Regions from separate parts of the Stenotrophomonas sp. 59 genome, predicted to be linked through region 3. Evidence: predicted binding sites of a transcription regulator. Region 3 holds the regulator's gene; each other region holds the start of a gene.
What was found. Region 3 encodes HrcA, which represses chaperone genes, less so after heat shock. Its sites were predicted from a motif close to TTNGCACTCNNNNNNNNNGAGTGCNAA; they were not measured.

Region 1: QP552_RS18695 (co-chaperone GroES) is a predicted target of HrcA. The motif match lies at 9,106-9,132, and genes of this name have one in related genera.
Region 2: rpoH (RNA polymerase sigma factor RpoH) is a predicted target of HrcA. The motif match lies at 5,055-5,081, and genes of this name have one in related genera.

The regions. Positions count from the first base shown of each region.
Region 1 is NZ_CP127408.1:4,066,175-4,076,720, forward strand. It holds gene QP552_RS18645 (hypothetical protein) at 1-177, opposite strand, end outside; gene QP552_RS18650 (DUF6616 family protein) at 268-606, opposite strand; gene QP552_RS18655 (DNA alkylation repair protein) at 647-1,393, opposite strand; gene QP552_RS18660 (MarR family transcriptional regulator) at 1,390-1,884, opposite strand; gene QP552_RS18665 (HAMP domain-containing sensor histidine kinase) at 1,957-3,255, opposite strand; partial or broken gene QP552_RS18670 (response regulator transcription factor) at 3,288-3,995, opposite strand; gene QP552_RS18675 (aspartyl protease family protein) at 4,102-5,031, shown strand; gene QP552_RS18680 (serine hydrolase domain-containing protein) at 5,102-6,265, shown strand; gene QP552_RS18685 (DUF6445 family protein) at 6,294-6,905, opposite strand; gene groL (chaperonin GroEL) at 7,039-8,688, opposite strand; gene QP552_RS18695 (co-chaperone GroES) at 8,772-9,059, opposite strand; gene QP552_RS18700 (endonuclease) at 9,418-10,546, shown strand, end outside.
Region 2 is NZ_CP127408.1:4,112,920-4,123,465, reverse strand. It holds gene rhlB (ATP-dependent RNA helicase RhlB) at 1-1,477, shown strand, start outside; gene ftsE (cell division ATP-binding protein FtsE) at 1,604-2,290, shown strand; gene ftsX (permease-like cell division protein FtsX) at 2,294-3,241, shown strand; gene QP552_RS18910 (response regulator) at 3,249-4,091, shown strand; gene ung (uracil-DNA glycosylase) at 4,101-4,814, shown strand; gene rpoH (RNA polymerase sigma factor RpoH) at 5,093-5,968, shown strand; gene purD (phosphoribosylamine--glycine ligase) at 6,114-7,397, opposite strand; gene QP552_RS18890 (hypothetical protein) at 7,456-8,334, opposite strand; gene purH (bifunctional phosphoribosylaminoimidazolecarboxamide formyltransferase/IMP cyclohydrolase) at 8,351-9,934, opposite strand; gene QP552_RS18880 (CDP-alcohol phosphatidyltransferase family protein) at 10,158-10,546, shown strand, end outside.
Region 3 is NZ_CP127408.1:1,796,901-1,807,446, forward strand. It holds gene QP552_RS08380 (RnfH family protein) at 1-182, shown strand, start outside; gene bamE (outer membrane protein assembly factor BamE) at 219-611, opposite strand; gene fur (ferric iron uptake transcriptional regulator) at 715-1,122, shown strand; gene QP552_RS08395 (SGNH/GDSL hydrolase family protein) at 1,198-2,454, opposite strand; gene QP552_RS08400 (LysR family transcriptional regulator) at 2,552-3,469, shown strand; gene recN (DNA repair protein RecN) at 3,595-5,256, opposite strand; gene hrcA (heat-inducible transcriptional repressor HrcA) at 5,372-6,436, shown strand; gene grpE (nucleotide exchange factor GrpE) at 6,500-7,015, shown strand; gene dnaK (molecular chaperone DnaK) at 7,225-9,150, shown strand; gene dnaJ (molecular chaperone DnaJ) at 9,305-10,432, shown strand; gene QP552_RS08430 (helix-turn-helix transcriptional regulator) at 10,539-10,546, opposite strand, start outside.

The DNA.
Region 1 (10,546 bases), 2.3 Mb from region 3:
CCGGGCCTCATCCAGCTGCTCGGGATTGAGCAGGGAACGGGCGGTGTAAAGGTCGGACACCAGCCGCCGCAGGAGCGGTTCCGGGATCGCCACCGACGGCCCTTCCACCTGCGGCAGCTGCAGCGCCGGGGTGTCGCCAAGCGGGCCGTACAGCGTTACCTGGAGCGTGCTCTGCATGATCGACTTCCGTGCGGATGGACAGGGGCAATGCACTGTTTACCGCGTCCGGGTGACAGGCGCATGTGCCATGCGCGTCCGGAGGCGCCGCTACAGGGCAGCCAGATCGGCCAGGTGCTGCCCCATCCCATCGTCCGCGCCGACGACATTGGTGGTGGCGAAGTAATGATGCCAACCGGTGGCGGCAATGCCTTCCACAAGGGCGTCGGCGTCCTCCTGGCTGGCGCACCTCCAGACAGCGTGGAACTGCTCGCTGCCGCCGTGCGCTGCATCCGCGGCCACGCGGCCCATCGCCACCGGCGTGATGCGGGCCGGATCGAACTGCTGCATGCCGGCACCGATGCGGGCGAAGAAAGCGGTGCGCTGGTCAGGCGGGAGCGCAGTCCAGGCAGGGGTGGCTGTGTAGAGTTCGATGAGGATGTGGGACATGGGGTTCTTCCTTGAGATGTCCGCCGGGCACGGCCCGGCGCTACCGGGGTTGGAGTGAGCGCAGTGCGCGCCTGCGGATGTAGGCGTTGGCGCTGCCGTCGTGTTCACGCTGCCAGCGCGCGCACAGATCGCGCAGCCAGCCCGGCTGGGTCTTGCCGGCATCGTTGAGCCAGTTGCCCACGGAGTCCTGCACGTAGCGCTGCGGGTCGTTGGCCAGTGCTTCAAGCAGCGGCGATGCAAGTTCCGGGTGCTGCTTGAACAGCGCGATATGGGTCGCCCAGACGCCGCGCGGGCGCAGCGCCTCGCAGGCGAAACGACGCAGATAGGGTGATGCGTGCTGCGTCCATGGCTGCAGGCACTCCAGCGCCTGCAACGGTGCAGCGACGATATCTGCACGCAGCGCGAGCCACGCCCACTCACGCACGCCGAAGTGCGGATCATCGGCCAGCGGACGCATCGCACGCAGCTTGGCCGGTAGCGTTGCGCTGGCATCGCTGCCAATCAGGTAGCAGGCCCAGCCACGCACGGTATCGGACGCATGATCCTGCCATTGCGCAGGATCGCCCTGCCCGCTTTCGCGCAGCAACCGGGCAGCCAGGGCCATGCGCTGGGTGATGCCCTTGCCTTCAGCATCGCGCATGCGGTGCAGCGCGTCATGTCCTAGTGCGGGTGCCACCGCCTGCAGCAGCGCAGCGAAATCTACCGCCAGGCATTCGGCCAGATGGCTGGCGGCGACGCTGCCGGTGTTGAGCGCATTCAATCGCTCAGCCGTCAGGGTCCCGCTCATGCCCCACGACCTGTATCGGTGTGCTGCCAGACCTTGTGCAGCAGCTGCGACAACTGCTGCTGTTCTTCCGCGTCCAATCCGCTGAACAAGCCGCCTATCCATTGCGTGTGCTGGTTGAACAGCGCCTCGGCCAGGCGTTTCCCCTGCGTGGTCAGAACGATCTGCAGGCGCCTGCCATCTTCGGCGTCACTGCGCCGCTGCAGCAGCCCTTCGCGCTGCAGGCCATCGATCAGGCCACTGATCGTGGCGCGGGTGACACCTGCGCGCTCGGCCAGTTCATGCGGTGGCAGCGTGCCACCGGCACCGTGCAGCAGGAAAAGCACGATGAATCGCCCTTCACTGAGCCCGTGCGGCGCCAGGCGTGTGGCGCAGTCGCGATCGATGGCCGATGACAGCGATAGCAGCTGGAAACACAGGCGCAGCTGCGCGACGCCGGTATGGCCGCGCCGTTGCGCTTCATCCAGAAGGGCACTGTGCTTGGCTTCCAGCATGGCTCCATCCAACATGATTAGGCGCCTAATCATATGCTAGCGCATAGGCGTTACGTCAATATCCCGGTGATATCAGGAAACCGGCCCCAGCAGCAGGCGTGCGATCAGTCCGCCGCCATCACGCTGCAGCAGCAGAAGCTCGCCACCATGCCGTCGTGCGACGTTGGCCGCCACCGCCAGGCCCAGGCCGGTCCCACCCGTGGCGCGGCTGCGCGAGCTCTCGCTGCGCTGGAAGGGTTGCAGCAGGCGTGCGCGGTCGTCCTCGGCGATGCCCGGGCCGCGGTCCATCACATCCAGCTGCATCCGATTGCCTGCCATGGCGGCGTGCAGGTCTACCGCACCGGCGTAGCGGTCTGCGTTGTCGATGAGGTTGTCGATCGCCCGCCGCAGCAGGAGCGCGTCACCCTGCCACGGCAGGGCATCCGGTCCCTCGATGGAGATTTCGATGCCGCGCAGCAGGGCACTGTGCACGCATTCCTCCAGCAACGCGGCCAGATCCAGCGGCCGCAACTGCAGTGGTTGCAGTTCGCCGCGTGCGTAATCGAGCACCTGCTCGATCATCGTATCCATGCGTTCGATGTCAGCCACCATCCGCGCGGCTTGTGCCGGCGGTGCGAACTCCGCACGCAGACGCAGGCCGGTCAACGGCGTGCGCAGGTCGTGCGCTACTGCGGCCAGCATGCGCGTCATGTCCTGGGCCTGTTCGCGCAGGCGCTCGCGCCCGGTGCTGATCGCTGCGGCCAGCATCTGTACTTCGCGTGGGCCGTCGTCCGGCAGTGGTGTGCCGTCCTGCAGTTCGACCTGTGCACTGGCCTCGGCCAGCCGCCGCAGCGGCCGTCCCAGGCGGACCGATGCCCAGGCGGCAAGGGGTGCCAACAGCACGGTCCCCGCTACCAGCGCCAGCACGACCTGCCGGCGCCACGCCGCCAGATCGCTGTGGTCGCTGCCGACCACCTGCCATCGGCCATCGGCTTGGCGCACCGCCAGTTCAAAGGGTGACCACTGCATCTTGGTCAGCACTGACACCTGCGCCTGCAACGCGTCCGTCCGTGCATTTCCATCGAGCTCCATGCCGCCTTCGATGACCTTCACATCAGGCGCCTTGCCGCGGCCACTCCAGACTAACCGCACGTGTTCCAGCGGCAGGCCCATCTGCGATGCAACCAGGTGGGTGAGCCAGCCATTGCTGCTGCCCTGCGGCGGCGACGCACGGGTTTCGAGATGCAGCCCCAGCGGCATGGCGGGCCGTTCGCCACGAACGACCTGCATGGCCTGGTCCAGCCGCATGGGGGGCGGTGCGGGTCGTGGCATCCAGCCCACCACCGCGACGCTGACCAGCGTGGCCAGCAGCAGGCTGGCCAGGGCCACCATCGCGATCCAGCGTGCAGTGGACCAACGAGCCCTCACAGCACATGTACCTCGGCGCCGAAGCGATAGCCTTCGCCGCGCAGCGTCTGCACAAGCGCTTCCGCGCCGGGAGCCGCCTGGCCCAGCTTGCGGCGCAGCCGGCTGATCGCCAGATCGACGGCGCGGTCGACGCTGTCGCTGTCTTCGCCATGGGTCAACTGCAGCAGCTGCTCCCGTCCCAGCACGCGTCCGGGGCGCTCGGCCAACGCCAGCATCAGGGCGAACTCCCCCCGGCTGAGCGCGAGTTCACGGCCATCGGGTGTGAACAGGCGGCGCTGATCGGGTAGCAATCGCCAGCCGGCAAACCGCAGCTCGCTGGCAACCTGGGCGCGCAGCTTGTCCTGCCGGCGCAGCAGGGCACGCACCCGCGCCAGCAGTTCGCGTGGATCGAAGGGCTTGGCCAGATAGTCGTCCGCTCCCATTTCCAGGCCGATCACGCGGTCCGGTGTGGCCCCCATCGCCGACAGCATCAGGATCGGGATGGCCCGCGCCTGCAGCCGGCGGCACACCGACAGGCCGTCCTCGCCGGGCATCATTCAGTCCAGGATGATGGCGTCCGGACGCTCGTTCAGCAGCAGGAGATCCAGGCCTGCAGCGTCGGCTGCTACGCGCACCTGGTAGCCATGCAGCAGCAGGCAGTCGGCGATGGCGTCACGGATGCTGGCATCGTCATCGACAACGATGACCCGGGCAGGAGTGTTCATGCGGCCAGTATCCCGCAGGCGTGTATCAGGACGGTATCAATGCCGATATTCCCGGGATACGCCGATGCGCGCCAATAGGCCTCCACTTCTACTCCGGAGATCCAACGTGCGCCTGTCCGTTCTGCCCCTGCTTGCCGCTGCATTCCCCGCGCTGGCCGCCGCCCCGCCTGTACACGTGCTGCCGATGTGGATGCAGGGCAACCATCCGGCAGTGGCCGTCTCACTGAACGGAAGCGCCGAACCGCTGCGCTTCGTGGTCGACAGCGCGGCTGGGGTCACCCTCGTCGACGGTCGGGTAGCCCGCCGCCACGGGCTGGAGGATCCCCGGTCCGCCACCACGCATGCGCAGGGGGCCAACGCCCAGAGCGCGCCACTGCAGCGCATGCACACGACCTCCTGGCGGATTGGCGGATGGCAGCTGCGCGTCAGCGGTGTGCAGGCCGACCTTTCCAATCTGCAGAAGGACGATGACCCCGCCGTCGACGGCCTGATCGGCAACGACCTGACCGGCCGTTGGGATACCCGCTGGGACTTCAGCCGTGGTGAGCTGGCGCTGTGGAAGCCCGGGCAGCTTGGCGTCGATGGTCGCCAGTGCCAGGCCAATGCACTGCCTGATCGGCGCGACGGCCTGGAACACTTCGCCTTCATTACCGTGAAACTGGGTGAGGCGGGAGTGGAAGCCATCGCGGTGGTCGACACCGGTGCCGCGCAGACCGTGCTCAATGCCGAAGCCGCCCGCGCACTGGGCCTGCGCATCGACGGCAGCGATGAGCGCCTGCGGGTCCGCGAGAAAGGCACGCAGGGACTTGGGGGCCAGCCGCAGGCGACGTGGTTGTACACCCTGTCCGGCATGTCCGGCACCGGTTGGCAGCACCCGGCGATGGAGGTCAGGATCAGCGAACTGTCGGTGTTCAGGTCCATCGGGCTGGAGGCTCGCCCCGCACTGATCCTCGGCGCCGACGCCATGGTCGCCAGCCAGGTGGACATCAGCGCCGGCGCCGCCCGGATCTGCCTGCGCCAGCCGGCGGTGACGTGACCCCGGCGTGCCATGACGCGGACCGCGGGCTGGCGTAGCATCGCGCCACGTCCCGCCAGGAGGTCCACGCATGCGCCGTGCTGCCCTGTTGTTGCTGACGCTGTTCCCGCTGGCCGTGCTGGCCGCACCACCCCCGGTACCCTCGCCGGCCCGCATCGATGCCGAAGTGCAGCGGCTGATGCGGGCCGCACAGGCGCGTGGCCTGGCGCTGGCGGTGATCGATGGCGGCAAGGTGGTGCACGTGGCTGCCTACGGCGAACGCAACGCCGCAGGCGAGCCGCTGCGCACCGATACGGTGATGTATGCCGCCTCGCTGACCAAGATGGCATTCGGCCATCTGGTCGCGCAGCTGGCGCAGGACCGCAGGATCGATCTGGATGCCAGCATCGCCACAGCGCTCGACAAGCCGCTGCCGGACTATCCGCCCGAAACGAAGAAGTACGCCGACTACAGCGTGCTGGCCGATGATGCACGCTGGCGCCAGCTCACCCCTCGCCTGCTGCTCAACCACGCCAGTGGCTTTGCCAACTTCGGGTTCCTCGAACCGGACGGCCGGCTGAAGTTCCACTTCGATCCGGGCAGCCGCTACGGATATTCCGGCGAAGGGTTGATCCTGCTGCAGTTCGTGATCGAGCGCGGGCGGCTGGGCGAGGATGTGGGCACGTTGATGCAGCAGCGGGTGTTCGACCGCTTCGGCATGACCCGCACCAGCATGATGTGGCGCGAGGACTTCGCCACCAACCTGGCAGACGGCTGGACCGTGGAGGGCACCGCCGAGCCGCACGATGAGCGCAGCCGCGTGCGTGCGGCCGGTTCGATGGATACCACCATCGCCGACATGGCCCGTTTCGCCGCTGGCTACGTGCGCGGCGATGGACTGTCAGCGGCGATGCGCAGGGAGCTGGTGCGGCCACAGCTGCCGATCACCACCGCCAGCCAGTTCCCCACCCTGCAACCGGAGCTGCCGAAGGCGCAGCAGCGCAAGGACCTGGCGGCGGGCCTGGGCGTGGTGACGTTCCGTGGCCCGCAAGGCGCGGGCTTCTACAAGGGCGGCCACGATGATGCGGTGGGCAACACGCTGGTGTGCGTAGAGCGGCAGCAGCGCTGCGTGGTGATCCTGGGCAACGATGTGCGCGCCGAAGCGACCTTCCCGGCGCTGGTGGCCTTCGTGCTGGGCGACACCGGCGTGCCCTGGCGGTGGGAATACGGCGCAGGAAAGGTGTTCGTGAAGTAGATCCATGCCATGCGTGGATGGCTTCTGCTCAACTCGCCTGCTCGAAGAACATCAGGTAGACCAGCCGCCCATTCTCCGGGCGGTCGCCGAAGGCCGGGCCAGCGGTATGCCAGAACCACGGGCGCAGGAGCACCAGCCGGTTGAAACGCATCGGGATGCGCATGGTCATCTCCCACTGGCTGTCGTCAATACTGTCGCGCTCGATGATGTCGCGATGCATGTCGCCGCCATTGGCGTAGCCCAGCGCGGCCAGCTCGTGGGCGTTCAGCGCCATGCGCTCGGTGTTGGTGCGGCGATGGCGGAAGAATTCGGTGCCGCCTTCGCAGTGCTCCGGAGCGCTGAGGTAGAGGATGCCGGACCAGTGCGAATGATCGGTGTGCACCTTGGCGCGACCGACATCGCTGGCCAGGGTCAGCCGGAACTTGCCGTGCGACTGCAGCGGATTGACCGGCCGCAGCGGCTCGTTGACCAGCCGCGATGCGGCCTCGGACAGGCCGTCCAGCTCCAGCCGTTCGAGCGAATTACGGCCGGGGAACGCGCCCTCCTGCGCCGGGTAGGTCAGGCCCAGGCCGGCCTGGCGCAGGCCGTGCGCATCGGCCGGAGAGAGGAAGTCGTCGACGACGATGAACGAGGTAGGCATGGTCGCCGAGCGTAGCGACGCGGCGCCATGGCGGCAACCGTGCAACAAAAAACCCCGCCTCGCGGCGGGGTTTTCCTTTGCATCGGGGAGACGCGCCGGCCAGGGCCGGCAACGTCCGACGCGGGCGTGGACCTTAGAAGTCCATGCCGCCCATGCCACCCATGCCGCCCATGCCACCGGCGCCACCCATGGCCGGCTCGTCCTTCTTCGGAGCTTCGGCAACCATGGCTTCGGTGGTGATCATCAGGCCAGCGATCGAAGCAGCGTTCTGCAGCGCCGAACGGGTCACCTTGGTCGGGTCCAGGATGCCGAACTGCAGCATGTCGCCGAACTCGCCGGTGGCGGCGTTGTAGCCGAAGCTGCCAGTGCCTTCCTTGACCTTGTTGATGATGACCGACGGCTCTTCACCGGCGTTGGCAACGATTTCGCGCAGCGGAGCTTCCATCGCGCGCAGGGCGATCTGGATGCCGTGGTTCTGGTCTTCGTTGGCACCCTTCAGGCCGGCCAGCGCGGTGACCGCACGGACCAGGGCAACGCCGCCGCCCGGGACCACGCCTTCTTCAACGGCTGCACGGGTCGCGTGCAGGGCGTCGTCGACGCGATCCTTCTTTTCCTTCATTTCGATTTCGGTCGAGGCACCGACCTTGATCACGGCAACGCCGCCGGCCAGCTTGGCCACGCGTTCCTGCAGCTTCTCGCGGTCGTAATCGGAGGAGGTGTCCTGGATCTGGGTCTTGATCTGGCCGACGCGTGCGTCGACGGCGACCTTGTCACCCACGCCATCGATGATGGTGGTGTTTTCCTTGGAAACCTGCACCTTCTTGGCGCGGCCCAGGTCCTTGATGGTGGCCTTTTCCAGCGACAGGCCAACTTCTTCGGAGATCACGGTGCCGCCGGTCAGCACGGCCATGTCTTCCAGCATCGCCTTGCGACGGTCGCCGAAGCCCGGTGCCTTGACGGCCACGACCTTGACGATGCCACGGATGGTGTTGACCACCAGGGTGGCCAGCGCTTCGCCTTCGACTTCTTCGGCAACGATCAGCAGCGGCTTGCCGGCCTTGGCGACGCCTTCCAGCACCGGCAGCAGGTCACGGACGTTGGAGATCTTCTTGTCGTGCAGCAGGATGAACGGGTCATCCAGGTCAGCGGTCTGCGACTGCTGGTTGTTGATGAAGTACGGGGACAGGTAGCCGCGGTCGAACTGCATGCCCTTGACCACGTCCAGCTCGTTGTCCAGGCCCGAGCCTTCCTCAACGGTGATCACGCCTTCCTTGCCGACTTCCTTCATCGCGTCGGCGATGATCTGGCCGATCGACTCGTCCGAGTTGGCCGAGATGGTACCGACCTGGGCAATCGCCTTGTCGTCGGCGGTCGGCTTGGAGATGCTCTTCAGCTCGGCAACAGCGGCCACGACGGCCTTGTCGATACCGCGCTTGAGGTCCATCGGGTTCATGCCGGCGGCAACAGCCTTGGCGCCTTCGCGGATCAGGGCCTGGGCCAGCACGGTGGCGGTGGTGGTGCCGTCGCCAGCGTCGTCGTTGGTGCGCGAAGCGACTTCCTTCACCATCTGCGCGCCCATGTTCTCGAACTTGTCAGCCAGTTCGATTTCCTTGGCGACGGAGACGCCGTCCTTGGTGATGGTCGGGGCGCCGAAGCTCTTTTCCAGCACGACGTTGCGGCCCTTCGGGCCCAGGGTGGCCTTGACGGCATTGGCGAGAACGTTGACGCCGCGCACCATGCGCGAACGGGCGTCTTCACCGAAACGAATATCCTTGGCAGCCATTGCAGTTACCTCATTGGTAGCGCCGGGCCATGCCCGGCGGCTGGGTGTTTGGAATCAGGGGATGAAGCAGGTCGCGCCGGGGCTCAGCCGATGATGGCGAGCACGTCGTCTTCGCGCAGGACCTTGTACTCGACGCCTTCGCTCTTGTACGAGCTGCCGGCGTACTGGCCGTAGATGACCTTGTCGCCAACCTTCAGCGACGGCGCGCGCACGTTGCCGTTGTCCAGCGGCTTGCCCGGGCCGACGGCCACGACTTCACCCTTGGTGGACTTTTCCTTGGCCGAATCCGGAATGACGATGCCACCGGCGGAGATTTCGTCGGCTTCGATCGGCTTGACCACAACGCGGTCGTGCAGCGGCTTGATGCTCATGAGAGACCTCTTAAGTTATTGATTGGTCTGAAAAAGTCTGGCGATGTTAGCACTCACCCCAGGTGACTGCCAGCATTGCTCGCGAAAAAGCCCGACGAATCGGGAGCAGGACAGAGATGGAGCTGCCCCCGGGCCTTTCAAGGCCGTCCCCGGAAAAAATTTCGGCGCGGCCAGGCCCGCACAGCGCGCCCCTGCATGAAGACGTTCAGCCCGGTGAAACGCATCCATTCGCTTCTCAGCGCCCTCGACTTTTGGTGATCCGCGTCGCACTGTCAGATATCTGACGTTCATTTACGACAAAGTGTCACTGGATCGGCCTTAGGCTCGGCCGCGCATTCCCAATCACAAGGAGTTGTCGATGCGATTGCTGTCCCCGCTTGCCGCCGCCTGCCTGCTGGCGCTGGCCGCCGCGCCGGCCCAGGCCGAGGTCTTCATCAACGAACTGCACTACGACGACAGCACCGCCGCCGGTGACGTCGGCGAAGCGATCGAGGTCGTAGCCACCGCCGGAGAGGACCTGTCCGGCTATCGGCTTTACCTCTACAACGGCAGCAATCCTTCGGCTGCCGCGGTCTACGCCAACAACCCGGTCCCGGCCGGCACCGCCGCAGGCTGCGGCAGCGCGACCATCGCCGTGGTCAACTACCCGACCAACGGCATCCAGAACGGCCCGAACGATGGCATCGCCCTGGTCGATGCCAGCGGCAAGGTGGTCCAGTTCCTCAGCTACGAGGGCGCCATCACCGCCTCCGGTGGCCCTGCCGCCGGCATGACCAGCCAGAACATTCCGGTGGCCGAGACCAACAGCACGGCCCCGGGCACCTCGCTGCAGCTGACCGGCAGCGGCAGCCAGTACGCGCACTTCACCTGGGCCGAGTCGGCCAGGCAGACCTTCGGCAGCTGCAACAACGGCCAGACCTTCAGCGGCGGCGGCACCCCGGGCCCGAACACGCCGCCGTCGGTGTCCACCACCACCCCGGCACAGGGCAGCAGCACCTTCCCGGCCGCGGCCGATCTGGAAGTGGTGTTCAGCGAGACGGTGAACCTGGCCAGTGGCGCCTTCGCGCTGAGCTGCGGCACCTCCGGCAGCGTGCCGCTGACCTTCCCGGCCAGCGGCCGCAGCGTGAAACTGTCCACCAACACTGCCCTGGTGGCCGGTGAAGCCTGCCGCTTCGACATCCGCGCCGCGCGCATCACCGACCTGCAGGGCGCGCATCCGGCGGCCGACAGCCGCATCGCGTTCACCGTGGCCAGCACCGGCGGCAATCCGGACCCGGGCAACCCGGGCGTGCCGGCCGGCTACTACTCCAAGGTGAACACCTCCAGCCCGAGCCAGCTGCGCTGCTCGCTGCACGCCACCATCAAGGGCCACACCGCCTACCCGTACAGCGGCTCGGGCACCAGCACCTGGACCATCCTGGAGATCGCCGACGAGGACCCGAACAACCCGAACCGCATCCTCGACGCGTATCGCAACCGCAGCTACG
Region 2 (10,546 bases), 2.3 Mb from region 3:
AGATCCGCGCGCGCTGATCCTCGCCCCGACCCGCGAACTGGCCATCCAGATCCACAAGGATGCGGTGAAGTTCGGTTCCGACCTGGGCCTGCGCTTCGCCCTGGTCTACGGCGGCGTGGATTACGACAAGCAGCGCGAACTGCTGCAGCAGGGCGTGGACGTGATCATCGCCACCCCGGGCCGCCTGATCGACTACGTCAAGCAGCACAAGGTGGTCTCGCTGCACGCCTGCGAGATCTGCGTGCTGGACGAAGCCGACCGCATGTTCGACCTGGGCTTCATCAAGGACATCCGCTTCCTGCTGCGCCGCATGCCGGAGCGCACCACCCGCCAGACCCTGCTGTTCAGTGCCACCCTCAGCCATCGCGTGCTGGAGCTGGCCTACGAGCACATGAACGAGCCGCAGAAGCTGGTGGTCGAAGCCGAGACCATCACCGCTGCCCGCGTGCGCCAGCGCATCTACTTCCCGGCCGACGACGAGAAGATCCCGCTGCTGCTCGGCCTGCTGTCGCGCAGCGAAGGCGCGCGCACCATGGTCTTCGTCAACACCAAGGTGTTCGTCGAGCGCGTGGCGCGTTCGCTGGAAAAGGCCGGCTACCGCGTGGGCGTGCTGTCCGGCGACGTGCCGCAGAAGAAGCGCGAGAGCCTGCTCAACCGCTTCCAGAAGGGCCAGCTGGAAATCCTGGTGGCCACCGACGTGGCTGCGCGCGGCCTGCACATCGACGGCATCAAGTACGTCTACAACTACGACCTGCCGTTCGATGCCGAAGACTACGTGCACCGCATCGGTCGTACCGCGCGCCTGGGTGAAGAGGGCGACGCGATCAGCTTCGCCTGCGAGCGCTACGCCATGGGCCTGCCGGACATCGAGGCCTATATCGAGCAGAAGATTCCGTCCGAGCCGGTCACCAAGGAACTGCTGACGCCGCTGCCGCGCCCGGAACGCCCGGCACCGGCTGCAGGCGAGGAAGGCGAGGACAACGAAAGCGTCGGCCAGATCTTCCGCGAAGCGCGCGAAGCCCGTGCCGCCGAGGAAGAGCGTCGGGGTGGCGGCCGTAGTGGCGGCCGTTCCGGCGGCGGTGGTGGCCGTGGTGGCCGTGACGGTGAGCGCAGCGGCGAACGCCGTTCGCGTGGCCCGCGCAAGCCACGCGTGGAAGGCGAGCAGGGCGCTGCCGCCCCGGCCGCCGGCGTCGAAGGCGCCACCGCCCAGGCTCCGCGCCCGCCGCGCCCGCCGCGTGCCGAAGGCGCACCGGAAGGTGCGGTGGACGGCGAGCACAAGCCGCGCAAGCGCCGTCGTCGTCGCCACGGCCGTCCGGTCGAGGGTGCCGAGGGCGTGCAGGCCAATACCGGCAACGGCGCCAGCCCGGTCACCCCGGTGCAGGTGGTGGCCAAGCCGGTGCGCACGGCCGCTGATACCGGCGATTCGTTCCTGACCCGCATCGGCCGCAAGATCCGCCGGATGCTGTCGGGCAACTAAGCCGGTAGCGCCGGGCCATGCCCGGCGAGCGAAGCGGCCTCCGTCCGGGGCCGCGATGCCGGAAGGTTTTCACCGGGCATGGCCCGGCGCTACCGATCCGTCGCGCCGCTCCTGCATAATCGGGGCATGAGTGTCCTGCGCTTCGACAATGTCAGCAAACAGTACGCCGGTGGCCACGAGGCGTTGACCGATGTCAGCTTCGAGGTCGCGCCGGGCGAGATGCTGTTCGTCACCGGCCATTCCGGTGCGGGCAAGAGCACCCTGCTCAAGTTGATCCACCTCGACGAGCGGCCCAGCCGCGGCGCGGTGGTGTTCGACGAGCGCAACCTGCTGAAGGTGCGCGGCGGCGACATCCCACGCCATCGGCGTGCGGTCGGCGCGGTCTACCAGGACCACCGCCTGCTGATGGACCGTTCCATCGCCGAGAACGTGGCGCTGCCATTGATCCTGCGCGGCACCCGCCGTGGCGATATCGGCAAGCGCGTGCGTTCGGTGCTGGAGCGGATGGGCCTGGGCCATCGCGAGAAGGCGCTGCCTTCGCAGCTGTCGGCCGGCGAGCAGCAGCGCGTCGGCATCGCCCGCGCCATCGTCGGCGAACCCAAGCTGCTGGTGGCCGACGAGCCGACCGGCAACCTCGACCCGACCCTGGCGGCGGAGATCATGGCCCTGTTCGCCGAACTGCCCTCGCGCGGCACCAGCGTACTGGTGGTCAGCCACGACCTGCCGCTGCTGCGCCGCATGCGCAAGCGCGTGCTGATCCTCGACCACGGCCGGCTGGTGGATGACATCTCGCCGCAGGACCTGGCGGAGTAACCCATGGCGAAGAACGAAAACAGCGAAGCCGCCGCCCCCTCGCGCGTGGGCGTCTGGTTCCAGCACCACGTGCACAGCGTGGTGTTCAGCCTCGGCCGTGCTTTCCGCAAGCCGTGGGCGACCCTGCTGACGGTGATGGTCATGGCGCTGGCGCTGGCCCTGCCGCTGGGCCTGTCGATCGCGCTGGACAACCTCAAGCAGTTCGCCGGCAGCGTGCAGCAGTCGCGCGACATCAACGTGTTCCTGAAGGGCAATGTCGATGGCCCCGGCGCGCTGCGCCTGGCCGGCCAGCTGCGCGACCGCGATGACGTGGCCGAAGTGAACGTGCGCACGCCCGAGCAGGGCCTGCAGGAACTGCGCGATGCCGGCCTCGGCGAGGCGATCGACGCACTCAATGACAACCCGCTGCCCTCGCTGCTGGTGATCACCCCCGGCCAGGGCAAGGACGATGCACGCCTGGCACGCGCGCTGGAGAGCCTGCCCGAGGCCGACCTGGTGCAGCACGATGCACTGTGGCGCCAGCGCCTGGATGCCTGGCTGGCGTTCGGTGCGCGGCTGGTGCAGGTGCTGTCGGTGCTGCTCGGCGTCGGCGCCGCGCTGGTGGTCGGCAACACCGTGCGCCTGGACATCCAGGCCCGCCGCGAGGAGATCGGCGTGCTGCAGCTGCTCGGTGCCAGTGACGGCTTCATCCGCCGCCCGTTCCTGTACCTGGGCGCGTGGTACGGCCTGGGTGCCGGTGCGGTGGCGCTGGCCCTGATCGGCGCCGCCGGTGCCGCGCTGCGCTTGCCGCTGGCTGAACTTTCCCGCAGCTACGGCAGCCCGTTCGTGCTGCACGGCCTGGACCTGCTGCATGGCGGCCTGGTCCTGCTCGGCACACTGCTGCTGGGCTGGCTGGGCGCGTGGCTGGTGACCGGCCACTTCCTGCGCCAGACGCGCCCGACCGACACCTGAGACCGGCATGCAACCGCAAGCGCTGAAGCACCTGGAAGGGCCCGCGACGCGGGTGATGGTGGTCGATGGCTCGAAGCTGGTGCGCAAGCTGATCGCCGATGTCCTGAAGCGCGACCTGCCCGGCGTGGAGGTGATCGGCTGCGACAGCATCGAGGACGCGCAGCAGGCGCTGGCGCAGGGTCCGGTGGACCTGGTGACCACCTCGCTGACCCTGCGCGATGGCGACGGCCTGGCACTGGCGCGGATGGTGCGCGAAGCCGCGGGGCAGGCCTATGTGCCGGTGATCGTGGTGTCCGGCGATGCACAGCAGCACCTGGAGCAGCGTCGCTTCACCGAGTACGTCACCGACTATTTCGACAAATCGCTCGGCCACGAGGCGCTGGCGACCTTCATCCGCGGTTATGTGCAGCCGCAGACCATTCCCGGCGCCACCATCCTCTACATCGAGGACAGCCGCGTGGTGGCCGAGGCCACCAAGCGCATGCTGGAACGCCAGCAGTTGAACGTGCTGCACGTGGTCAGCGCCGAAGAGGCGTTCACCCTGCTCACTGCCGAGTCGCTGGGCCGCAGCCGCCACCGCATCGACCTGGTGCTGACCGACGTCACCCTGAAGGGTGAACTGAGCGGCCGCGACGTGGTGCAGCGCGTGCGCGTGGACTTCGGCTACGGCAAGCGCCGCCTGCCGGTGCTGGTGATGACCGGCGACGGCAACCCGCACAACCAGACCGGGCTGCTGCAGTCCGGTGCCAACGACCTGGTGCTCAAGCCGATCGAAGAACGGCTGCTGGTCACCAAGGTGCTGTTCCAGCTGCGGCTGGCCCGGTTGAACGATGGACCCCTGATTCGATGAAGTGGCGCAATGATTGATGAAGTAGCGGACACCCCGACGATCCAGCTGGAACCGAGCTGGAAGCAGCATGTCGGCGATTACCTGTTGCAGCCGCAGATGCGCGAGTTGTCCAGCTTCCTGCGCCAGCGCAAGGCCGGTGGCGCGGCGGTGTTCCCGCCCGGCCCGCAGATCTTCGCCGCGTTCGATGCCACGCCGTTCGAGCAGGTGAAGGTGGTGATCCTCGGCCAGGACCCGTACCACGGCCGCGGCCAGGCGCATGGCCTGAGTTTCTCGGTGGCGCCGGGCGTACCGGTGCCGCCGTCGCTGCTGAACATCTACAAGGAGATCGAGAGCGATCTCGGCCTCCCGCGCCCGGACCACGGCTGCCTGATTCCGTGGGCACAACGTGGCGTGCTGCTGCTCAATGCCGTGCTGACCGTGGAAGAGGGCAAGGCCGGCGCGCACCAGGGCCGTGGCTGGGAGGGCTTCACCGACCACGTGGTGGACGTGCTCAACCGCGAACGCGAAGGCCTGGTGTTCATGCTCTGGGGTGCCTATGCGCAGCAGAAGGGCAAGGTCATCGATACCCGTCGCCATCGCGTGCTGAAGTCGCCGCACCCGTCGCCGTTGTCGGCACACCGTGGCTTCCTGGGTTGCCGGCATTTCTCGATGGCCAACGAGTACCTGCAGCGCCGCGGCCAGGCCCCGATCGACTGGTCGCTGCCGCCGCGTTCGGCACTCTGAGCGCCGGTGCCGGTCCGGGGCTGAACACCGGGCAACGTTTTCGGCCCTGAATGGGCCTCCTGGCCTACCCGTTCAGCTCCGCTTGACCGGAATCGGCCGGTTTCCGGTGGGTAATTGCTTGAATTCCAAGGGATTGTGAATCCCGAAAAGCGTGCTCGCCACTGTCATCAAATCGCGCTACGGTAGGGCTCTGTTTGGGACCAGTGTTGCATCAATAGGATGCTGGAACTTTTTCCTCCTTTAGCAGTCCAAATCCCGGACTGCTAAGATGGGTGCCTATGAGCCAGAACACCTCTACTGCCCTTGTGGCAAACAATCTCCCGATTCCCAGTGCGCTCGGTTCGCTGGACGCCTACATCGGTGCCGTGCACCAGATCCCGGTGCTGTCGGTCGATGACGAACAGGACCTGGCCCGTCGCTTCCGCGACGGCAACGATCTGGACGCCGCCCGCGAGCTGGTGCATTCGCACCTGCGCTTCGTGGTGCACGTGGCCCGCGGCTACAACGGCTACGGCCTTGCCCTGGGCGACCTGATCCAGGAAGGCAACATCGGCCTGATGAAGGCGGTCAAGCGCTTCGACCCGGAGATGGGCGTGCGCCTGGTCTCCTTCGCCGTGCACTGGATCCGTGCCGAGATGCACGAGTTCATCCTGAAGAACTGGCGCATCGTGAAGGTCGCCACCACCAAGGCGCAGCGCAAGCTGTTCTTCAACCTGCGCAAGTCGAAGACGCGCCTGGGCTGGATGAACGCGGCTGAGGTCAGCGCGGTGGCCAAGGACCTGAACGTGTCCGAGCGCGAGGTCATGGAAATGGAGTCGCGCCTGTCCGGTCGCGATATCGGTTTCGATGCGCCGACCGACGAAGACAACGAACACGCACCGCCGTCGCCGGCCGCGTTCCTGGTCGCCAATGACGAAGATCCGTCGATGGCGTACGAGCGTGCCGACAGCGAAGACAACCAGATGCAGCTGCTGCGCGAAGGCCTGGCTGAGCTGGATGCCCGTTCGCGCGACATCATCCGCCGCCGCTGGCTGGATGCCGACAGCAAGGTGACGCTGCAGGAGCTGGCCGACGAGTACGGCGTGTCGGCCGAGCGCATCCGCCAGGTTGAAGCGAACGCGCTGAAGAAGATGAAGGCGCTGTTCACCGCGTAAGGCGGGATGGCGTTGAAGCAATGAAAAGGCCCGGCATTCCCGGGCCTTTTTTGTTTTTCGCGGCGTTCTCATCCACGCATGGCATGGATCTACTGACGCTGGGTAGATCCACGCCATGCGTGGATGCCCTGATGCCGCGTGGGCCTCACCCTTCGCGTGCGATCGCGCGCCAACCAATGTCGTTGCGGTGGAACTCGTTTGCCCACGTCACCTTGGCTACGCCGGCGTAGGCATTGGCCTGCGCATCACGCACGCTGTCGCCCAGCGCTGCCACGCACAGCACGCGGCCGCCGGCACTGAGCACCTGGCCCTGTGCATCCAATGCCGTACCGGCGTGGAATACCTTGGCAGTGGCCGGCACTTCATCCAGGCCGGAAATCACGTCACCGGTGATCGGCGCTTCCGGGTACGGCTTCGCCGCCAGCACCACGCCCAACGACGGCCGCGGATCCCACTGTGCGTCGATCTGGTCCAGGCGGCCGTCGATGGCCGCTTCCACCAGTTCGACCAGATCCGACTGCAGGCGCAGCATCACCGGCTGGGTTTCTGGATCGCCGAAGCGCACGTTGAACTCGATCACCTTCGGCGCGCCGCTGGCGTCGATCATCAGGCCGGCATAGAGGAAGCCGGTGAACGGGATCCCGTCGGCGATCATGCCCTGCACGGTCGGGTTCACCACGTCGCGCATCACGCGTGCATGCACCTCCGGCGTCACCACCGGGGCCGGTGAATAGGCACCCATGCCGCCGGTGTTCGGGCCGGTGTCGCCGTCGCCGACGCGCTTGTGGTCCTGCGAGGTGGCCATCGGCAGCGCATGCACGCCGTCCACCATCGAAATGAAGCTGGCTTCCTCACCATCGAGGAACTCTTCGATCACCACGCGGGCGCCGGCATCGCCGAAGGCATTGCCCGAGAGCATGTCACGCACCGCGTCCTCGGCTTCGGCCAGGGTCATTGCCACGATCACGCCCTTGCCGGCGGCCAGGCCATCGGCCTTGACCACGATCGGTGCGCCCTTCTCGCGGATGTAGGACAGGGCGGCGTCCACGTCGGTGTGCACGGCGTAGAACGCGGTGGGGATGTTGTGGCGGGCCAGGAAGTCCTTGGCGTAGGCCTTGCTGCCTTCCAGCTGCGCGGCAGCGGCGGTCGGCCCGAAGATGCGCAGGCCGGCGGCGCGGAAGCGGTCGACCACGCCGGCCACCAGCGGTACTTCCGGGCCGACCACGGTCAGCGCCACGCCTTCAGCCTGGGCCAGCGCCAGCAGGCCGTCGATGTCGGTCACCTTCACCGCCACGTTGCGGCACTTGTCTTCGCTGGCGGTGCCGGCGTTGCCGGGTGCCACGATCACTTCGGTGACACGGGAGGACTGGGCCAGCTTCCATGCCAGGGCGTGTTCGCGGCCGCCAGAGCCGATGACAAGTACGTTCATCACGAGATTCCAGATTGCGTGGGAAGGGAAGATCGATATCCCCGGCGGCGGGCGTGTCTCACTCGCAGCCTTCGCGTCGCAGCGATTCGGGGAAGGAATAGGCCCAGGTCTTCGGGTCCAGGGTAAAGCGGTGTTCCTGCCGGACCTGCTTGCCGCCACAGGTGGTGCCGGTTTCCTCGATCAGCAGCGGCCAGATGCGCGCGCTGCGATCGCTGTCGTCGAAGCGCAGTGCGAAATCGATGCTGAAGCGGCGGGTACGGCAGTCCTCGACGGTCTCCGGGTCGCTGCTGGCCCCCAGGTTGTCGCACTCGTACTGGGCATCATTGTCGATATGGCTGCGGACGCTGCCGCTGGCCACCAGGCCGTTCGGACCTGGCAGGATCAGCGACTGCGAGAGCAGCGAGAAGCCCTGCCCGAACCAGCCGTCCTCGACGCGGAAGCCATGGAAGTCGCTACCGGCGCGGATGACGCTGACCGTGCCGGGCTGGCCACCGCTGCCGAAGCGTTCGCCGGTCAGCTCGCTGGTCACGTCGAAGCCATCGCCCTTCGGACGCAGCACGAAGAAGTCGATCGTGCCTGCGTCGATGTGCGCGCCTTCGGACAAAGCACCGCAGACCGCCAGCAACTGCTGCCAGCTGTCACCGCTCACCACCGGTTGCTCGGCGCAGACGTGCCAGTCCATTGGGCGGGTTTCGCCGTCGTCGTTCCAGCTGCCGTGCCATTCACCGGAGAGCCTGGCGTTCTTGCCGTAGCGCTGGACCAGGAAGGCCTGCAGTCGTGCGGTGCGGCTCACGTGCGCCGTCGGCTCGGAAGGGGCCGACGTGGCGGCCTGTTGCGACGACGCAGGCACCGGGGCGGCCGCAGGCTTGCAGCCGGCCAGCACGGCCGCGCCCGCGAGGGCGAGCATGGCCAGCGATTTCATCGAAACTGTGGACATCCGTGTCGCTCCAGGATCAATGACGGAAGTGGCGCACGCCGGTGAACACCATGGCCAGGCCATGTTCGTCGGCGGCGGCGATCACTTCGGCATCGCGCATCGAGCCGCCCGGCTGGATGACCGCCTTGATGCCGGCGGCCGCTGCGGCATCGATGCCATCGCGGAACGGGAAGAACGCATCGGAGGCCATCACCGAACCCTCGACTACCAGGTTTGCATCGGCCGCCTTGATGCCGGCGATGCGCGCGGAATAGACGCGGCTCATCTGCCCGGCGCCCACGCCAATCGTGCGGTTGTCCTTGGCGTACACAATCGCGTTGGACTTCACGAACTTGGCCACCTTCCAGGCGAACAGCAGGTCGGTGAACTGTTTGTCGGTCGGCGCCAGCTTGCTGACCACCTTCAGTTCGTCGCGGGTCATGCCGCGGTTGTCCGACGACTGCAGCAGCAGGCCCGAGCCGACGCGCTTGCTGTCGAAGTTGTTCAGGCCGTCGCCGTGCGGGATGCGCAGCACGCGCACGTTGGCCTTCTTCTGTGCGTATTCCAGCGCGGCCGGCTCGTAGTCCGGGGCGATCAGCACTTCGACGAACTGGCGGTCCAGGATCACCTTGGCAGTGGCGGCGTCCAGCGGTTTGTTGAAGGCGATGATGCCGCCGAAGGCGCTGGTCGGGTCGGTGGCGTAGGCCAGCTCGTAGGCATCGCCGTTGCCGGCACCGACGGCCACGCCGCACGGGTTGGCGTGCTTGACGATCACGCAGGCCGGCGCATCGAACTGGCGCACGCATTCCCACGCCGCATCGGCGTCGGCCAGGTTGTTGTAGCTCAGTTCCTTGCCCTGCAGCTGCTGGAAGGTGGCCAGCGTGCCCGGCACCGGGTACAGGTCGCGGTAGAAGGCGCCGCTCTGGTGCGGGTTCTCGCCGTAGCGCAGGTCCATCACCTTCACGAAGGTGGAGTTCATCTGCGCCGGGTACTCGGCGCGGGCCGGCACGGCGGCGTCGGTGGCGGTGACCGCCGACAGGTAGTTGCTGATCGCCGCATCGTACTGGGCAACGCGGTTGAACGCGGCCACCGAGAACGCGAAGCGGGTGGCAGCCGTCAGCTGGCCGTCGTTGGCGTCCAGCGAGGCGAGCAGCTCGGCGTACTGCGACGGATCGGTGGCCACCGCCACGCGGGCGAAGTTCTTGGCTGCCGAACGCAGCATGGCCGGGCCGCCGATGTCGATGTTCTCGACCGCGTCGGCCAGGGTGCAGTCGGCCTTGGCGGTAACCGATTCGAACGGGTACAGGTTCAGCACCAGCAGGTCGATGGCACCGATGCCGTGCTCTGCCATCACTGCGTCATCCAGGCCGGAGCGGCCCAGCAGGCCGCCGTGCACCATCGGGTGCAGGGTCTTGACCCGGCCGTCCATCATTTCCGGGAAGCCGGTGACGTCGGCCACGTCCTTCACGGCCAGGCCCGCATCGCGGATCGCCTTGGCAGTGCCGCCGGTGGACAGCAGCTCCACGCCGCGTGCCGCCAGCGCAGTGGCCAGCTCGACCAGACCGGTCTTGTCGGAAACGGAGAGGAGGGCCCGGCGGACGGGCAACAGATCAGCAGTCATGGGACAGAATCGGCAGCGGAGCGGGGCCGATATTGTAGGCGGTGGGGGCCGGTGGCGGGTGCCGGAAGGGGTAATTTGCCGCAGCAATCGGCCCAGGACCGGGTTGGGCACATTGATCCGGCCCGATCAGGGGGCTGGGCCACGGACCGGCGCCGGGTTGTCGGAATCAGCCGACGATGGGGTAGGCTGTGCCCGCACTGCCAAGGATCAGCGGGTACGGATCATGTCGATCTATGCATTGAAAGGACGTTTCCAGGACCTGTTGCGTCCGGCCGTGCGCGGGCTCTACCGCCTCGGCATCACCGCCAATACGGTGACCGTGGCCGCTGCCGTGGTCTCGCTGCTGGTGGCCGCGGCCGTGTGGTGCTGCGCGCCTGCCCAGCCTCTGCTGTACCTGCTGCTGCCGTTGTGGATGCTGCTGCGCATGGCGCTCAACGCCGTGGACGGCATGCTGGCGCGCGAATTCGGCCAGCAATCGCGGCTGGGCGCCTATCTGAACGAATTGTGCGATGTGATCGCTGATGCAGCGCTGTACCTGAGCCTGCTCAGCGTCCCCGCCGTGCGCCCGGAGGCACTGTGGCTGCTGGCCTGGACCGCGGCGCTGAGCGAATA
Region 3 (10,546 bases):
CCGTGGCCGATGCCATTGCCGCCGCCGCGCTGGAAGGCAGTGACCGATGCCCGGCCGTGGCCGTGCATGGCGTACTGGCGCGCCCGCAGCAGGTGTTGCTGGAGGGTGACCGCATCGAGCTGCTACGCCCGTTGCTGGCCGACCCCAAGGACAACCGCCGGCGACGCGCGCTCGGCGGTTGATGCCCGCAACCCGTCCGTGGGGACGGGCAGGGGGCCTCAGCGGCCCTTCTTCTTCTTGTCCTTCGGCAGGTTGCGGCCGAACTGGCGCACGGTCTGCTGGGCCAGGGCCTTGTCGTTGCCCGGGAAGTAGTCGCCTTCCCAACGGGTCACGGTGTCATTCTCGAAGAACACCACGAAGTTCTTCACTTCGGTACGGCCCAGGCGGTTCACGCGCTGGCTGGAGGTGTAGTCCCAGCGCTGGGCGTGGAACGGATCGGGAATGGACGGGGTGCCCAGCAGCGCGGTGACCTGCTGCTTGCTCTGCCCGACCTGCAGCTTGGCCACGGCATCTTCCCGGATCAGGTTGCCCTGATAGATGGGTTGCTTGTAGATGATGCCGCACCCGGTGGTGGACAGGGCGACGGCGGCGACCAACAGGAGATTGCGCATCGGGACTGGCGGTTGGGGAAATCAAACCGATGATACACTCCCGGCGTGCCACCGCGACCCAATCCGAGGCAGCTGGCGCTAAATCGCCAATGAACGGAGACCTATGGAAACCCACGACCTGCGAAAAGTCGGCCTGAAGGTGACCCATCCACGGATGCGGATCCTGGCGCTGCTCGAACAGCGCAATGCCCAGCACCACATGACCGCCGAAGACATCTACCGCCAGCTGCTGGAGCATGGCGATGAGATCGGCCTGGCTACGGTCTACCGGGTGCTGACCCAGTTCGAGGCCGCCGGCCTCGTGCTCAAGCACAATTTCGAAGGCGGCCAGGCCGTCTACGAGCTGGACCGTGGCGGCCACCACGACCATATGGTCGATGTGGACAGCGGCAAGATCATCGAGTTCGAAAGCCACGAGATCGAGGAGCTGCAGCGCAAGATCGCAGCCGACCACGGCTACGAGCTGGAAGAGCACTCGCTGGTGCTGTACGTGCGCAAGAAGCGCAAGTAAGCCGATCCGGCCAGCCATATGCGACGAAACCCCGGGCCTGCCCGGGGTTTTTCGTTGGTGGGCCTGATGCTGGGGTCAGAGCCCTTTTCCATGGGAAAAGGGCTCTGACCCCTGACCTCCAAGCAGCGCGTCCAGATCCACCGCCTCGGCCATCGCCCGGTTGCCCGCATCACCCGGGTGCAGGTGGTCGCCGGAGTCATAGGCGGCGGCCATCCGCGACGGATCGGCCGGGTCGCGCAGCGCCGCGTCCAGGTCGATCACTGCGTCGAACGGGCCGTCGGTGCGCAGCCACGCATTGAGCTGGCTGCGCAGGGCGTCCTTGTCCGGCTGGTAGTAGTCGTCCAGCGGCGTACCGGGCAGGGCGCCGGCGAACGGTGGCAGGGTCGCGCCCACGATCCGAACGCCACGGCGATGGGCCTGTCCGGCCAGAGCGCAGTAGCCCGCCTGCAGTTCGGCAAGCGTGGGCCGCGCCTGCGTGCGCGCGAAGGCGGTGCCGGGCCAGCTGATGTCGTTGATGCCGATCAGCACGATCACGCTGGCCAGGCCGGGCTGATCCAGCACATCGCGCTGGAAACGGGCCAGCGCGGCTTCGCCCATGCCGTCGCGCAGCAGCCGGCCGCCGGAGATGCCGGCATTGACCACCGCCACCCGCTGCGCAGCCAGGCGTGCGGCCAGGTGGTCGGTCCAGCGCTGGTCCCGGTCGAGGCTGGCGGTGGCGCCGTCGGTGATCGAATCGCCGATCACCACCACGCTGCGTGCGCTGGCCGGGGCCTCGACCTCGATGCCGGTCAGGAACAGGCGGGCCGTGGTGGCGCTGGCCTGGTCCAGCTCGCGCGCCAGGCTCTGGTCGCCGGGGGCGATCCAGCTGGTCTGGCGGCCGTCCCAGTGGAAGGTCTGCAACGGCGTCGACTCCGGCACAAAGACGCTGACCTGCAGCGCTTGACGGTCCTGCACCGCCAGCGACAGCGGATCGCTCAGCCGTTCCTGGCCGGGGCCGATCAGCACCTCGGGCCGGCCATCGAAGCGGAGCTGATGCGGCGTCGCACCGGCCTGCGGCGCGACGCTGGCACCGCCGATCCGCAGCGGCTGGGTGCCATAGGCATTGCTCAGCCGCACCCGTAGGCGCGGGCCGCCCAGGCTGATGCGCGCGGTCTGGCGGAAGGTCTGGTCGTGCAGCGACGCCGGTATCAGTGACGGGAACAGGAAGTCCGCTCCCCAGACCGGTTGCGGGCTGGCCTGCCAGCTGGCCACCCAGTGCGGGGCAGGGGCGGCGCTGGCGGCGCCGGACAGGCCGATCAATGCGGTGGCTACGAGCTGGCTGAAGCGGTTCATCGGGCAATCCCGGGTGGAGGGAAGGCCATGGTGATTCCGCACACATCTGTGAACTAGACTGCGCATGGACAATCATCTGTGAACTGGATTCATTGCCATGGCGCGCTCCGACATCAACCGATCCGGCGAACTGGAAGTGTTCGTGCGGGTGATCGAGACCGGGGGTTTTTCCGCGGCCGCCCGAACGTTGGAGATGACCCCGTCGGCGGTCAGCAAGCTGGTGGCGAGACTGGAACAGCGGCTGGGGACCCGCCTGCTGCAGCGTTCCACCCGCCAGCTGCAGCTGACTCCCGAGGGCTGCGCGTTCTACGAGCGCGGCCTGCGCGTGCTGGCCGACCTCGACGAGGCCGAGCGCTGTGCCAGTGCGCACGCCGAGCCGCGTGGACGCCTGCGGGTCAATTCCAACGTGCCGTTCGGCCAGCATTTCCTGTTGCCGCTGCTGCCGGCGTTCCTGCAGCGCAACCCGCAGGTAGGCGTGGACCTGACCCTCAACGACGAGGTGATCGATCTGCTGGAGCAGCGCACCGATGTGGCGGTGCGGGCCGGTCCGCTGAAGAGCTCCAGCCTGGTCGCGCGGCGGCTGGGCGCGACGCGGATGATGATCGTGGCCGCGCCGGCCTATGCGCAGCGCCACGGCCTGCCGGCCGACGTCGAGGCGCTGCAGTCGCACAATCGGCTGGACATCGGCCATGCGCGGGCGATGCAGGGCTGGCCGCTGCTTCAGGACGGGCGCGAGCGGATGCTGCTGCCCAGCGGCAATGCCCGTGCCAGCAACGGCGATGCACTGCGCCAGCTGGTGCTGGGTGGGCTGGGCATGGCACGGCTGGCAGCGTTCCAGGTGCAGGCCGACATCGCTGCCGGACGCCTGCTGCCGGTGCTGGAGGAAGCCAATCCCGGTGACCTGGAAGAGGTGCACGCGGTGTTCCTGGGGCAGGGCGGCTACCTGCCGCTGCGGGTGCGCGCGTTTCTTGATTTCCTGGTGGAGAACGTCGACCTAGCGCAGCCACGGCGGTAGTGCCGGCCGCTGGCCGGCAACCTCACGCTCATCGTCCACCGGTGTTGGGTTGCCGGCCAGCGGCCGGCACTACCGTGCGGGTGGGTTGTAGATCCACGCCATGCGTGGATAACCGCGAGCAGGCCTCAGACCTGCAGCAGCTTGCGCGCAGCGGCGCGCGCCTCCTTGCTCACTTCCACGCCGCCGAGCATGCGCGCCAGCTCTTCCTCGCGCGCCTTGCTGTCCAGCTTCTCCACGGCGCTCTGGGTCATGCCTTCCACCGGCGCCTTGCTGACCCGGTAATGCGCGTGGCCCTTGGAGGCAACCTGCGGCAGGTGGGTCACGCACAGCACCTGGCGCTTCTCGCCGAGCGCGCGCAGCTTCTGGCCGACGATGTCGGCCACAGCGCCACCGATGCCGGAGTCGACCTCGTCGAACACCATGGTCGGCACCGCATCCAGGTCCAGCGCGGCGACTTCGATGGCCAGCGAGATACGTGACAGTTCACCGCCCGAGGCGACCTTGCGCAGGGCGCGCGGCGGTTGGCCGGCATTGGCCGCGACCAGGAATTCCACGCGCTCGGCACCCTGCGGATCGGGCTTGCCGGCGTCCTGCGGCTCCAGCTCGATCAGGAACTGGCCACCGCCCATGCCGAGCTCGGCGATGATGCCGGTGGTGGTAGCCGACAGCTCGGCGGCGGCATTGCGGCGGCTGGCGGTGAGCACCTCGGCCTGCACGCGCCAGGCGGCAGCGGCCTTGTCGATCTCGCCGGCCAGGCGCTGCAGGCGCTCGTCGGCACCGCGCAGCTGTTCCACTTCGGCATGCATGCGCTCGCGCTGCGCGCCCAGCTCATCCATCGGCACGCGGTGCTTGCGGGCCAGGTCGTGCAGGCGACCGAGACGGCGCTCGTTCTCTTCGAACTGCTCCGGGTCGGCGTCGAGGTCGTCATGCACCCGGTCCAGCAGCGACAGGGCTTCGTGCAGCTGGATCGAGGCATTCTCGATCAGGCCATCCACCTCGCCCAGGCGCGGGTCGTGTTCGATCAGGCGTGACAGCTCGTGGCGCACCTGCTGCAGCAGGTCCAGTGCGGAACTGCCGTCGTCGCCGTTGAGCTGGTTGCTGGCCGCCTGGCAGGCGCTCAGCAGGGCGCTGGCGTGGGCCTGGCGGCGGTGGCTGGCGCCGAGTGCGGCAATCGACTCCGGCTCCAGGTCTTCACGGTCGAGCTCGCGCAGCTGGTGCTCCAGGAAGCCGATCCGGTCACTGACGTCGCCCTGTTGCGACAGCGCCAGCGATTCATCGACCAGTGCCTGCCAGGCCGCGGCGGCGCGGCGCACCTGGCGGCGTTCGTTTTCGTTGCGTGCATAGGCATCGAGCAAGGCCAGCTGCGACGGGCGCGTCAGCAGGGCCTGCTGTTCGTGCTGCCCGTGGATCTCCACCAGCAGCGAGGCCAGGTCGCCCAGCTGCGCCAGGGTCACCGGGCGGCCATTGATCCAGGCCCGCGAACCGCCATCGGCGCGGATCACCCGGCGCAGCTGGCACTGTTCCTCATCGTCCAGCTCGTTGTCGGCCAGCCACTGGCGCGCGGCCTGCAGCTGCTCCAGCGCGAACTCGGCCGAAAGCTCGGCGCGGGCGGCGCCATGGCGGACCACGCCGCTGTCGGCGCGCAGGCCGGACAGGAAGCCCAGCGCGTCGACCATCAGCGACTTGCCGGCGCCGGTCTCGCCTGAAACCACGGTCATGCCTGGCCCGAACTCCAGTTCGGTGGCGCGGACGACGGCGAAATCCTTGATCGAAAGATGTCTGAGCATGGGTAAGGGGGTATCAGCAGCCGCGCAACGCTAGCACGCGGGCGAGGGAGGTCCAATGACTTGCCAAGGTGATGCGCCGCCATTATCTAGTGTCCGTGTCTCACAGGTTGATTCCATGCACGGTTCTCCCGACCAGCTTGCCCCGCGTGCGCGCCATCTGCTGCGCACGCTGATCGCGCGTTACATCCAGGACGGTGAGCCGGTCGGCTCGCAGACGCTGGCGCGCGTGGCCGGCCTGGAGGTCAGCCCGGCCACCATCCGCAACATCCTCGGCGACCTTGAGGACCTGGGCCTGCTGGCCTCGCCGCATACCTCGGCCGGGCGCGTTCCGACCGCGCATGGCTACCGGGTGTTCGTCGACAGCCTGCTGCAGATGCAGCCGCCGGGCGAGGGCGAGCTGGCCCGGTTGCGCCAGGAGCTGGCTGGCGGCGGCAGCACCCAGGCCCTGCTCGGCAGCGCCTCGGAGCTGCTGTCGGCGATGAGCCACTTCGTCGGCGTGGTCAGCGCGCCGCGGCGCGAGCAGTTCGCCTTCCGCCAGATCGATTTCGTGGCGCTGGACGGGCGACGGGTGCTGGCGATCCTGGTGTTCGCCGACAACGAGGTGCAGAACCGGGTCATCGAGACCCGGCAGGAGTTCGCACCGGGCCAGCTGGAGCAGGTGGCCAACTACCTCAATGCCCATTTCGCCGGCCTGCCGATGGCCGAGATCCGCACCCGCCTGCTGCTGGAACTGCGTGACGCCCGCTCGGAGCTGGAGCAGCTGCTGGCGCACAGCATCGAGCTGGCCGAGCAGGCCCTGCAGCCGGCTGCCGACGACATGCTGGTGGCGGGCCAGACCCGCCTGATGGGGGTGCAGGACCTGTCCGACCTGGAGCGCCTGCGCGAGCTGTTCGAGCTGTTCTCCAGCAAGCGCGAGATACTGCAGCTGCTGGAGCGGACCATCCAGGCGCCCGGCGTGCGCATCTTCATCGGCGAGGAGACCGGGATGATGCCGCTGCAGGGCGTCTCGCTGGTCACCGCCCCGTACACCGCCAACGGCCAGGTGCTGGGCGTGCTGGGCGTGATCGGCCCCAAGCGGATGGCCTACGACCGTGTGATCCCGCTGGTCCAGGCCACCGCCGATGTGCTCGGCGCGGCCTTTTCGCCGGCCGGCCGCACGCCGGGAACATCCGACGCTTGAAACGCAGCATCCCGCCCACACTAGGGTGGGTGGAGGCGGAGATTGACCGCCAGGGACCCAGACATGAACCACGAACATCCAGATATCGAATCCCAGCAGAGTGCCGCTGATGCGGCTGCCGCCGCCGGCGTCAACGACGAAGTGGAGCGCCTGCGCGCCGAAGTCGAGCAGATCAAGGCCGATGCGCTGCGTGAGCGCGCCGACCTGGAGAACCAGCGCAAGCGCGTGGCCCGTGACATCGAGCAGGCCCGCAAGTTCGCCAACGAGAAGCTGCTGGGCGAGCTGCTGCCGGTGTTCGACAGCCTGGATGCCGGCCTGAAGGCCGCCGGCGACGACCCGCACCCGCTGCGCGAGGGCCTGGAGCTGACCTACAAGCAGCTGCTGAAAGTCGCCGCCGACAACGGCCTGGTGCTGCTGGACCCGATCGGCCAGCCGTTCAACCCGGAACACCACCAGGCCATCAGCCAGGTGCCGACCCCGGGTGCTGCCCCGGGCAGCGTGGTGACCGTGTTCCAGAAGGGCTACCTGCTCAACGAGCGCCTGCTGCGGCCGGCGCTGGTGGTGGTGGCCGCCGACTGATTGCCACGTGGGGCAAGGCCGCCGGGCATGGCCCGGCGCTACCTGGCCCCGATCGGCATCGTCGGGCTATGACCGGCGAAGGTTTTCCAGGCGCTGAACACAGCGTTCGGGAGATGGCTTGAATGTTCCACGAGCCTCCCCCACATCGTATTCATCCACCGGCCGAACGGCCGGACTGACCCCAACAAGCATCCTCAGGAGTCTCCCCCATGGGCAAGATCATTGGTATCGACCTCGGCACCACCAACTCGTGCGTGGCGATCATGGACGGCGGCAAGGCCCGCGTCATCGAGAATTCGGAAGGCGATCGCACCACCCCGTCGATCGTCGCCTACACCAAGGACGGCGAAGTCCTGGTCGGCGCCTCGGCCAAGCGCCAGGCCGTGACCAACCCGAAGAACACCTTCTACGCGGTGAAGCGCCTGATCGGCCGCAAGTTCACCGACGCCGAAGTGCAGAAGGACATCGCGCACGTCCCCTACAGCATCCTCGCCCATGACAATGGCGATGCCTGGGTGGCCACCAGCGACGGCAAGAAGATGGCCCCGCAGGAAATCTCGGCCAAGGTGCTGGAAAAGATGAAGAAGACCGCCGAGGACTTCCTCGGTGAGAAGGTCACCGAAGCGGTCATCACCGTGCCGGCCTACTTCAACGACAGCCAGCGCCAGGCGACCAAGGACGCCGGCCGCATCGCCGGCCTGGACGTCAAGCGCATCATCAACGAGCCGACCGCGGCCGCGCTGGCCTATGGCCTGGACAAGGGCGACAACAAGGATCGCAAGATCGTGGTGTACGACCTGGGCGGCGGCACCTTCGACGTCTCGGTGATCGAGATCGCCAACGTCGACGGCGAGAAGCAGTTCGAAGTGCTGGCCACCAACGGCGACACCTTCCTGGGCGGCGAAGACTTCGACAACCGCGTCATCGAGTACCTGGTTGAAGAGTTCAACAAGGACCAGGGCATCGACCTGCGCAAGGATCCGCTGGCCCTGCAGCGCCTGAAGGACGCTGCCGAGCGCGCCAAGATCGAGCTGTCCAGCGCCCAGCAGACCGAAGTGAACCTGCCGTACGTCACCGCAGACGCGTCGGGTCCGAAGCACCTGAACATCAAGCTGACCCGCGCCAAGCTGGAAGCGCTGGTGGAAGACCTGATCAAGAAGTCGATCGAGCCGTGCCGCGTCGCCCTGAACGATGCCGGCCTGCGCTCGAGCGACATCAGCGAAGTGATCCTGGTCGGTGGCCAGACCCGCATGCCGAAGGTGCAGCAGGCGGTGACCGAGTTCTTCGGCAAGGAACCGCGCAAGGACGTCAACCCGGACGAAGCCGTGGCACTGGGTGCGGCGATCCAGGGTGGCGTGCTGGGTGGCGACGTCAAGGACGTGCTGCTGCTGGACGTGACCCCGCTGTCGCTGGGCATCGAGACCATGGGTGGCGTGTTCACCAAGATCATCGAGAAGAACACCACCATCCCGACCAAGGCCTCGCAGGTGTTCTCCACCGCCGAGGACAACCAGTCGGCCGTGACCGTGCACGTGCTGCAGGGTGAGCGCGAACAGGCCCGCTTCAACAAGTCGCTGGCCAAGTTCGACCTGTCCGGCATCGAGCCGGCCCCGCGTGGCCTGCCGCAGGTGGAAGTGTCCTTCGACATCGACGCCAACGGCATCCTGCACGTGTCGGCCAAGGACAAGAAGACCAACAAGGAACAGAAGGTCGAGATCAAGGCCGGTTCGGGCCTGTCCGAGGAAGAGATCGCGCGCATGGTCGCCGACGCGGAAGCCAACCGCGAGGAAGACAAGAAGTTCCAGGAGCTGGTGCAGGCCCGCAACCAGGCCGACGCCCTGATCCATGGCACCCGCAGCGCCATCACCGAGCACGGCAGCAAGGTCGGCGGCGATGTCATCGGCAAGGTCGAGGCGGCGCTGGCCGACCTGGAAACCGCGATGAAGGGTGACGACAAGGCACAGATCGAAGCCAAGTCGAAGGTGCTGGAAGAAGCGGGCCAGTCGCTGTTCGCCGCTGCTTCGGCCGACCAGGGCGGTGCTGCCCCGGGTGCCGACGCCGGCAACGCAGGCAAGGCGCAGGATGACGTGGTCGACGCCGAGTTCACCGAAGTCAAGGACGACAAGAAGTCCTGATCCGGACCGACACGGGACGCTGGCCACCAGCGTCCCGTTGTCGCATCAGGGTCCTGACCGCCCACCGGCGTGTCGGGGCGCCCGACGCAAGAGCGGACCTGGTTCCGCTCTTCCGCTTTGACGAATCCCGACTTTCCGGAACCAGATTCACGATATGAGCAAGCGCGATTACTACGAAGTGCTGGGCGTTGCCCGCACCGCCACCGACGACGAGCTGAAGAAGGCGTACCGTCGCTGTGCGATGAAGTTCCACCCGGACCGCAACCCGGGTGATGCGGCGGCCGAAGCCTCCTTCAAGGAGTGCAAGGAAGCCTACGAAGTACTGTCCGACGGCAACAAGCGCCGCATGTACGACAGCCACGGCCACGCCGCGTTCGAGCACGGCATGGGCGGTGGCGGCGGTCCGGGCGGCCCGGACATGAACGATATCTTTGGCGATATCTTCGGCAACATCTTTGGTGGCGGCGGCGGTGGTCCGCGCCAGGCCCGTCGCGGTGCCGATATCGGCTACGTGATGGAGCTGGACCTGGAAGAGGCCGTGCGCGGCGTCGAGCGCCGCATCGAGATTCCGACCCTGGCCGAGTGCGGCGACTGCGATGGCAGTGGCTCGGAAGACGGCAAGGTCGAGACCTGCAACGTCTGCCATGGCCGTGGCCAGGTGCGCATCCAGCGCGGCATCTTCGCCATGCAGCAGGCCTGCCACAACTGCGGCGGCCGTGGCCAGATCATCGCCAAGCCCTGCAAGACCTGCCATGGCAACGGCCGTGTCGAGGAAGACAAGGTGCTGTCGGTGAAGGTGCCGGCCGGCGTCGATACCGGCGACCGCATCCGCCTGCAGGGCGAGGGCGAGGCCGGCCCGGCCGGTACGCCGCCGGGTGACCTGTACGTGGAAGTGCGCGTGCGCGAGCATGCCATCTTCCAGCGCGATGGCGACGACCTGCACTGCGAAGTGCCGATCCGCATCTCGCAGGCAGCACTCGGCGACACCGTGCGCGTGGCCACCCTGGGCGGCGAAGCGGAGATCCGTATCCCGGCCGAGACCCAGACCGGCAAGCTGTTCCGCCTGCGGGGCAAGGGCGTGCGTTCGGTGCGCAGCCGCAGCGAAGGCGACCTGTACTGCCGCGTGGTGGTGGAGACCCCGGTCAACCTCACCAACGACCAGCGCAAGCTGCTGGAGCAGTTCGAAGCCACCTTCGTCGGCGAGGAAGCGCGCAAGCATTCGCCGAAGTCGGCCACCTTCATGGATGGCGTGAAGGGCTTCTGGGACCGGATGACGTCCTGAGTTTTCAACGCAAGCGTTGAACGGTAGCGCCGGGCCATGCCCGGCGTTTTCGTATGCGGGCGCGGCTGCATTCCGCCGGGCATGGCCCGGCGCTACCGGGAAATGCTCACCGGA